DNA from 4 places in the uncultured Agrobacterium sp. genome. Region 4 is predicted to be linked to each of the others. Evidence: predicted binding sites of a transcription regulator. Region 4 holds the regulator's gene; each other region holds the start of a gene.

Region 1 (2,202 bases), on a different contig from region 4:
CTTGCTGTCATTCAGATCGATGAAGTCATGCAGAAGAGCGGGTTTGACGGCGCTGTCCAGAACGCCCTTGGGCGCAACCGCTTTCACGTCATCATACTCGCCGCCGGCAATATCAGTGGCGCCGGAAAGATCAACGAGTTCGATTTTACGGTAGACAGACGTATCGCCCTTCAGGCCCTGACCGTTGTTGCTGTCACGCGCCAGCATCAGGAAGGCCTTGTCGGACAGCGCCAAAATTTCGCTCTGGGCTGCCACGAGCTTCTTGTCCTTGCCTTCGAACTTCGGCAGCGGCACGACATATTCATGCGCAAGCTTCAGGTGGTCGACATCGCTCGCATCGTAGACCAGTGCGCGGGTATGATCGCGAGTCGACGAGGAATCACCACCATCCTGACGGGTCGCCGATTGCAGAACGGCAATGAGGTATTTGCCATCCGGGGTTAGTGACATGCCTTCAAGACCCTGATTGTTCTGGCGCCCGGTTTCGGGATCCTTCGGATCAGGCTTCTTGCCGCCTTCGCCAACATTGTTGGACGAGAAGTTGATCTCACCCTTGCGCATCGGCAGCAGCGCCTTTGGCGGCTGCGTGGCCGAGATCATCTTACCATCGGCAGAGAAATGATAGATATAGGGTCCGTACTCGTCGCTGATGAGGAACGAGCCATCCGCTAGGCGCACAACAGCCTCGGCATCGAGAGAGACCTTACCGGTAGAGGCAAAAGGCAGCACTGGCGTTGCGCCGCTCGCCGGACGGGTACCTGCCTCCGGGTCGAGGCCTGTCATGTTCTTGCCCTGCTCATCGGTCAAAAGCAGCGTATCGGCAAGTTTCGCCTGAACACCCGTCTGCTGCTTGTCCGCAGCCACATCGCCGCCCGTTGCGGGCATCAGCGTGACATCGATCTTGTTGATGCGGGCATCATAATCCGTCGTGCCTTCGACGTTGTAGCCACGGTCCGGCAACAGCCATAGCGAACCGCGATAGGCATCGCCATCCTTCTTCCAGCTGGTGGCATCGATCGCCATGCCGGAACCTGAGCCGAAGGTTTCACCCAACTTGTCGCGCTGGCTGGCGGGAATGCGCCCGATGGCGACGAGACCCTTGTTAGCATAGCTGACGCCATTTGCGGTGGCGCTGCTTTCAGCCATCGCAGCGGCAGGAAAGATGAAGATCGATGTCGCCAGCGCGGCGGCAAGCCCGCGAGAGGTCACGGAACGGAATGATGTCATGGAGCGATATCCTTGAGAAACAAAGAAAGATGGTCTCTCCGACATGTCCCATCGCGCAGCCGCGCATGGTTTTGGTGCATGTCGAAGCGTACCTTCTGCGCACTGTCTCTAAGAGCAGGATATGACACTTGCATGACGGCGATGCCGTCTCTTCATCCGACCTTCATGCGTTTGACCAGCTCAGCCGAGTTTTCGCTTACCAGCTGCGAACTTCGCCTTCAGCAAGCACTCGTCATATTCGGACTGCGCAGTGGAATCGAAAACGATCCCGCCTCCGACATTGAAGGTCGCTCGTCCATCGTCGAACAAAGTAATGGTGCGGATCGCCACGGAAAAGCGCATTTCCCCCTTTGGCGATATGAGTCCAATGGCACCGCAATAGACATCGCGTAGGCCGATTTCCAGATCGTGCAGGATTTCCATCGCCCGCATTTTCGGCGCACCCGTCACCGAACCGCAGGGAAAGAGAGCGGCGAAGATATCACCAATGCTCACATCGGGTAACAGCTTGGCCCGCACATGGCTGACCATCTGGTGGACGGTTGGATAGGTCTCGATCTCGAAAAGCTTCGGCACATGTAGCGTGCCGACTTCCGTGATCCGTGAAATATCATTGCGCAGCAGATCGACAATCATGCGATTTTCGGCAAGCGTTTTCTCATCCTTGCCCATGGCCTCAATCAGAGCCGCATCTTCCTCCGCCGACGATCCGCGCTTGACGGTGCCCTTCATCGGATGGGTCGCGATCCAGCCCTCCGCATCGACCGAGAAAAACAGTTCGGGAGAGCGCGACAGAATCACAGGCCCACCAAGATCGATCAAGGCGCCATATTTCACCGGCTGACGGTCGATCAGAGACCAGAACCCGGCAAGCGGATCACCGTGCCACCGACCGGTGACAGGCATAGTAAGATTAGCCTGGTAACAATCTCCCTGGCGCAGATGCTGGTGCAATCTGTTGAACTGCGTTTCATA
Region 2 (2,202 bases), on a different contig from region 4:
GCGCGATAATCTGCCTCCTCGCCTTCGGGAATATGCGACACCGGTCCTTGGCTGCAATGCCAGCCATTCTCGGTACGCTTCCAGTCGGTAACGGCAAGCGTCGCTTCGAACTGGCTCATCTGAAATGCCAGCGTCTTATCGGCGTTGAAGCCGAAGCTTGCCCCGTCAAAAACCAGTTCATCCTGACCGCCAAGCTGATTGGCGAACACGAGAGGCAGCCCGCTTTCGATAACCTGCCGCAGCGCCACCTGATGACGCACATCGACCTTGCCGCGATAATAGGGCGAGCCATTCGGAACCAACAATATTTCAGCGCCGGCCTCGGCTAGTGTCTCGCAGATACCGAGATCGTTCCAGATTTCTTCGCAAATCGGGATGCCGATGCGGACGCCCCGGAAATTGTAAGGGCCGGAGATGGAGCCTTCGCTGAAGACACGCTTCTCGTCAAACTCGCCGTAGTTTGGCAGGTCGACCTTGTCACGCAGAGCGACAATCGCTCCACCATCCAGCAAGGCGACCGAGTTATGCCTGCCCTTCTCGCCCTGACGGGGGAAGCCGATGATAACGCCCGGGCCGCCATCCGCCGTTTCTGCGGCCAGATCCTCTACCGCCTTGAGGCAGGCTTTCAAGAATGCCGGCTTCAGGACCAGATCTTCCGGGGGATAGCCGGAGATGAAAAGCTCCGTCAGCAGAAGTAGATCGGCGCCTTGGGCTGCGGCATCCGCTCTCGCCTCTCGCGCTTTTGCTAGGTTGCCAGCGACATCGCCGACGGTCGGATTGAACTGGCCGATGGCGATCCGGAACGTGTGGGGAATGGTCTGTTCTGTGCTCATGCCTTCCTCATTATCGCGCCGGCTCTCACTGTGCAACGCGCAGGATAAAACTGTTATAAAACAACGGCCCTTCAAGAAGGTTTCGGCATGGGAATGCCGGACATCCACGGCTCACGCAATGGTTACGCGCCAGACCTGTGAATTGCGCATAGTTCATGTCGCGTTCATTGCCTGTATGTGACAGTTAGATGACACTTATATGACGGGTGATTCATGCCTGTCCCCATGACTGCCGGAGTATAATCGTGACGAAATCGGTGCCCAAAACAACGGTTGCCGAAAGGATGAAACACGTCCTTTCAAACCCATGGACACGGTTCCCTGCCCGTGAAGCCGGTAACATCCAGTCCGTGGTCAATCTCGTTCTTGCAGCCGTTCTCCTTGTGGTATGCATGGAGTGGATTGCGCGAGGCACATTGCACGACGTCGCTACCTTTCTGCTTTCGTCTTCGCGACCCGGACTGACAACGGTCTGCGCAGTGGTCATCGGTCTCATGGCGCTGGACGCTGTCTTCGGGCGTCACTACCGATCGCTGATCGTTGCAGTTCCGCTGCTCGTCTTGCCCGCTTTTTTCTCCAGTCAGAAACAGCTCTATCTCTCCGATCCGCTTTACCCCTCGGACCTGCTTTTCGGACGCCAGATTATCCAGCTATTGCCAGCCATGCTGAAGGCGCAGCCTCTGACTGCCTTGTTTCTTGCGGTCGGAGTTGCCGCTGCCGTATTCGCGGCTGTCCTTCTGTGGCGCCTTTCTTCCAAACATGCGCCTGTCATTCCTCTCAAAGCCAGGATGTGGAGGCTGGCGCTTGCCGTTCCGGTGTTTGTCAGCTTCGGATCAATGATGGAATATTCAAGCTATTCCTGGATCAGGGACAGATTGAACATCATTCCGATGATGTGGGATCAGAAGGAAAATTACCGGCACAACGGCTTCATCATGGCGTTTGCCTTCAATATTCCCATGGCGAAAGTGACTGCGCCCTATGGCTACGGCGCGGAGACCATCGCAGACATCGCCTCCGATAGCTCGGCCTTCGCCGTCAACCATAGCAAGCGGCCAGACGTGATCATGATCATGAGCGAATCGCTATGGGATCCGACGCGGCTGGAAAATGTCCGTTTTTCGGAAGATCCGATGCCGCAAATCCGCGCCATGCAATCCGGCCATGTCTTTTCCCCGGAGTTTGGCGGCATGACGGCCAATGTCGAGTTCGAAGCGCTGACAGGATTCAGCAATGCGTTTCTGCCTTATGGCAGCATCCCCTATCAGCAATATGTGCGACGTCCGATGCCATCGCTCGCCACTTTCTTCCGCTCGGAGGGCTACTCCGCCATTGCTGTCCATCCCTTCCAGGAGTGGTTCTGGAACCG
Region 3 (2,202 bases), on a different contig from region 4:
GAACGCTTCATCGCCAATCTGCACTCGTTTTCACATCCCTTTTCCGATAAACCGGACTGCACGAAGGATCAACAGTCGATCGCCGGACTCTTTGCGGTCTTTCCGCTCCTGCCCGCCTGGAAATTCACCTCCCATCGCCTCGCTCATCAAGTCTCAGCCATGTCTCTCGATCTCCATTTCTTCCTTGTTGCCATACCCGCCGTCATTCTGGTCGGCCTGTCGAAAGGCGGGCTTGGCGGTGCCTTGGCTCTCATGGGCGTACCGCTGATGGCGCTTGCCGTGCCGCCGGTGCAGGCGGCAGCCATCTTCCTGCCCATCCTGATCGTCATGGATCTGGTGGCTCTCTGGGCATGGCGCCACCATAACCACCGCAAGACGCTGCTTTTGATGCTGCCGGGCGCCCTTGCGGGCATCGCGCTCGGCTGGGCCACCTCGACGCTGATTTCGCCCAATGCCATGCGGCTCGTGGTAGCCGCCGTCACCATCATCTTCGTGTTGCGCTATTTCTATGAATCCTACCGCATGCGCGGCGGACATGAGATTGCACCAAAGCCGCAACGACCGGCAGCGGCGACGCTCTGGTCCAGCCTTTCCGGCTATGCCAGCTTCGTGGCGCATGCGGGCGGCCCACCCTTCCAGATCTATGTGCTGCCGCTGAAACTGGACCCCAAGACCTATACCGGAATGAGCGTGCGTTTCTTCGCCATCATGAACGCGGTCAAACTCATCCCCTATTTTGCACTTGGTGCGCTGGATTCCACCAACCTCACCACCTCCGCGACGCTTCTGCCGGTGGCGATGATTGCCACATTTGCCGGTGCCAAAGTAGTCAAATATATGAAGCCTGCCGTCTTCTACCCCCTGATGTACGGCATGGCCTTCATCGCTGCCCTGAAGCTCTTATGGGATGGCCTCGCTGCCTGATGGTGCAGCGACTGGAAAAAGCGCCTTTTTCTTTAAGACGCCGCCAGCAAAAAGGCCCTGATCGCGCTATGCAACCAGGGCCTCGAACTTTTGCCGCTTCTCAGGCGCCGCCAGCGCCCTGCGGCCTCAATAATCATTGATAATCAATGTTTCGTGGTCGCTTTCAGCCTCTGCAACTCGTCTTTCAGGCGCAGCTTTCTGCGTTTAATGTCTGCAATCTCCCGGTCGTCGGAAGATGGGGAAGCAAGAATACTTTCGAGCTCCTCCTCCAGAGCACCGTGTTTCTTTTCGAGCGATGCAATATGAGCCTGAATGGTCATGCGGCACGTCCTTCCTAGTTGAACCTACCTCCAGCTCTCCAATCGCTGGAGTTTCAGGTTTACGACACCAATGTGACATGGAAAGCGAGGTTTGTCGAAGGCGAAATCGAGGCAATAGTGCGGCAAAAATGCTGGCAAGGAAAACTTCCCGTTACTGCCATTTGATGGTACAGGCACGAGGACGAATAACAAACATGCCGGATGGCGGTCCGGTTCATTACAATGGGGACGACGAGATGCCCGACCAGGAACAGGCGGACGTCCGGCTTACGCTGGCAAGGCTGAGGCAGGAGCACGAGGACTACGACGCGGCCATCAACGCGATGATCCAGACCAGTTGCGAAGCGCTCAGAATTCAAAGAATGAAAAAGAAGAAGCTGGCGATCAAAGACAAGATGACCCAGATCGAAGATCAGATCATCCCGGATATCATCGCCTGATAAACCCTGACGCCCAAAGTCTCTGGACAAGGAGAGGCCGCTTGACCACCGAAATTCCGCCCGTCGCCATCATCATGGGAAGCCAGTCGGACTGGGAAACCATGAAGAACGCCGCCGATACGCTGGACGCGCTCGACATCGAATATGAGGCGCGCATCGTGTCCGCCCACCGCACGCCGGAACGGATGTTCGATTTCGCAACGAATGCGAAAGACGAAGGCTTCAAGGTCATCATCGCCGGTGCAGGCGGTGCCGCCCACCTGCCAGGCATGACGGCGGCGCTCACGCCTCTTCCGGTCTTTGGCGTGCCCGTTCAGTCGAAAACCATGTCCGGTCAGGACAGCCTCTATTCGATCGTGCAGATGCCGGCAGGTATTCCGGTCGGCACACTTGCCATCGGCAAGGCAGGCGCCATCAACGCAGCCCTTCTCGCTGCCGCCGTGCTGGCGCTTTCGGATGAAGATTTGGCCGACCGGCTGGACAATTACCGCGCCCGCCAGACTGCGATCGTTGCTGAA
Region 4 (2,202 bases):
CGCCGGAAGTCATCCTGATGGATGAGCCCTGCTCGGCGCTCGACCCGATCGCGACTGCCAAGGTCGAGGAACTGATCCACGAGCTTCGCGCCAACTACACCATCGTCATCGTGACCCACTCGATGCAGCAGGCCGCTCGCGTGTCCCAGCGCACCGCCATGTTCCACCTCGGTCATCTGGTCGAGGAGAACGATACGGACAAGATGTTCACCAACCCGGATGACCAGCGTACCCAGGACTATATCATGGGTCGTTTCGGCTGATCCTGCTGTTGCCCGCGCATCCCACCGCGCCTGTCGCTTGAGCCAACAAAAGGCTTGCGACAGGGCGTTTCGAAACTGGAGATTACGACTATGCCGACACATTCCCACATCATGTCAGCCTATGACGAGGAGCTGAAGTTCCTCAGCCGCCGGATCGCCGAAATGGGCGGACTGGCCGAGCAGATGTGCGCCGACGCAGTGCGCGCGCTCGTCAATTCCGATGCGGCCTTGGCGCAGAAGGTCATCTCCGACGATACGATCCTCGATCACGCCGAGCGTGAAATCGGCGACAAGGCGATCGTGACGATCGCCAAGCGTCAGCCGATGGCGGCGGACCTGCGCGAAATCATCGGTTCGCTGCGCATCGCCGCAGACCTCGAGCGCGTCGGCGATCTGGGCAAGAACACCGCCAAGCGCGTCATTGCAGTGGCAGGCACCGGCGTTCCGCGTAAACTGGCGCGTGGCCTGGAGCACCTGTCGGAACTGGCGCTGGTTCAGCTGAAGGAAGTGCTGGACGTCTACTCCACGCGTTCGGCGGAAAAGGCCCAGGCCATCCGCGAGCGCGATGAAGAGATCGACGCCATGTACACCTCGCTCTTCCGCGAGCTTCTGACCTACATGATGGAAGATCCGCGCAACATCACCACCTGCACGCATCTTCTGTTCTGCGCCAAGAACATCGAGCGTGTTGGCGATCACGCGACCAACATTGCCGAGACCATCTACTACATGACCACCGGCAGCCAGCCGGCAGGTGAGCGTCCGAAGGACGATAGTTCCAACACGCTCGGCGCTGTGACCGAGTAAGCGACAGATAGGATCTGGAGCCATGGTGCCGAAAATCGCCGTTGTCGAAGATGAGGAGGCGCTGAGCGTCCTCCTGCGTTACAATCTCGAATCCGAAGGCTATGACGTCGACACTATTCCGCGTGGCGACGAGGCGGAAATCCGCCTCCAGGAGCGCACGCCGGATCTTCTCATCCTTGACTGGATGTTGCCAGGCGTCTCCGGCATCGAGCTTTGCCGTCGCCTGCGTATGCGCCCCGAAACCGAACGTCTGCCGATCATCATGCTGACGGCGCGCGGCGAGGAAAGCGAACGGGTTCGCGGTCTGGCTACGGGCGCCGACGACTATGTCGTCAAACCCTTTTCCACGCCGGAGCTGATGGCACGTGTCAAGGCGATGCTGCGTCGCGCCAAACCCGAGGTTTTGTCCTCGGTGCTGAAATGCGGTGATATCGAACTCGACCGTGAGACGCATCGCGTTCACCGCAAAAGCCGCGAAGTCCGCCTTGGGCCGACCGAGTTCCGTCTGTTGGAATTCCTCATGACGTCGCCGGGACGCGTCTTCTCCAGATCTCAGCTTCTCGATGGCGTCTGGGGACATGACATCTACGTGGATGAACGCACGGTGGACGTCCATGTTGGTCGCCTGCGCAAGGCACTGAACTTCTCGAGCATGCAGGATGTGATCCGTACCGTTCGCGGTGCCGGATATTCCATGGAAGCCTGATTGCCTTAGGGAGCGCTTTCTATCATGGCAAGCGCTCCGATTTTTCTCACGCAGCAGCCTGCAGCATATGGCTACGGGGCGTCAGATCTCGAGGTAGGAAGGGGATAGCGCGCGGCGTCTATTTCGTCCTGCGATAGCGGGCTGCGTTGCAGCACCTCCTCATAGTGGGCTCTGGTTCGAGCGCCATAACTCTCCTTGATGTCGTTCATCAGCTCGATTTCCTGATACATCCAGTTCCAGCGCGAGTAGCGGTCAGGATCGCCAGAGCGACCGGCTTGCTTTTGCCGAAACTCAAGCTCTCGATCGCGCACCAACGCGCTCGAGACGATCGACATCAGTTGGAACGCGGCATCGTCCATGTCGTTCGCCTCGCGCCGCCAATACTCCTTGCCACGCTCTTCGCAGATCAGCCAGTAGCGACCCCGT

What was found. The regulator PhoB, encoded in region 4, activates phosphate uptake and scavenging genes when phosphate is short. The targets are predictions, from matches to a motif close to TGTCATNNANCTGTCAT.
Region 1: a site for PhoB is predicted at 1,349-1,365, ahead of QZ869_RS11095 (esterase-like activity of phytase family protein). Genes of this name have one in related genera too.
Region 2: a site for PhoB is predicted at 1,011-1,027, ahead of QZ869_RS09930 (LTA synthase family protein). Genes of this name have one in related genera too.
Region 3: a site for PhoB is predicted at 1,306-1,322, ahead of QZ869_RS01590 (DUF465 domain-containing protein). Genes of this name have one in related genera too.

Annotation. Positions count from the first base shown of each region.
Region 1 covers NZ_CAJYTV010000011.1:536,399-538,600, forward strand. The annotation lists gene QZ869_RS11095 (esterase-like activity of phytase family protein) at 1-1,227, opposite strand, end outside; gene QZ869_RS11100 (aminodeoxychorismate synthase component I) at 1,408-2,202, opposite strand, start outside.
Region 2 covers NZ_CAJYTV010000011.1:289,236-291,437, reverse strand. The annotation lists gene QZ869_RS09935 (NAD+ synthase) at 1-833, opposite strand, end outside; gene QZ869_RS09930 (LTA synthase family protein) at 1,118-2,202, shown strand, end outside.
Region 3 covers NZ_CAJYTV010000003.1:133,424-135,625, reverse strand. The annotation lists gene QZ869_RS01595 (sulfite exporter TauE/SafE family protein) at 160-924, shown strand; gene QZ869_RS01590 (DUF465 domain-containing protein) at 1,068-1,244, opposite strand; gene QZ869_RS01585 (DUF465 domain-containing protein) at 1,481-1,684, shown strand; gene purE (5-(carboxyamino)imidazole ribonucleotide mutase) at 1,726-2,202, shown strand, end outside.
Region 4 covers NZ_CAJYTV010000016.1:298,297-300,498, forward strand. The annotation lists gene pstB (phosphate ABC transporter ATP-binding protein PstB) at 1-263, shown strand, start outside; gene phoU (phosphate signaling complex protein PhoU) at 354-1,070, shown strand; gene phoB (phosphate regulon transcriptional regulator PhoB) at 1,093-1,776, shown strand; gene QZ869_RS15005 (hypothetical protein) at 1,848-2,202, opposite strand, start outside.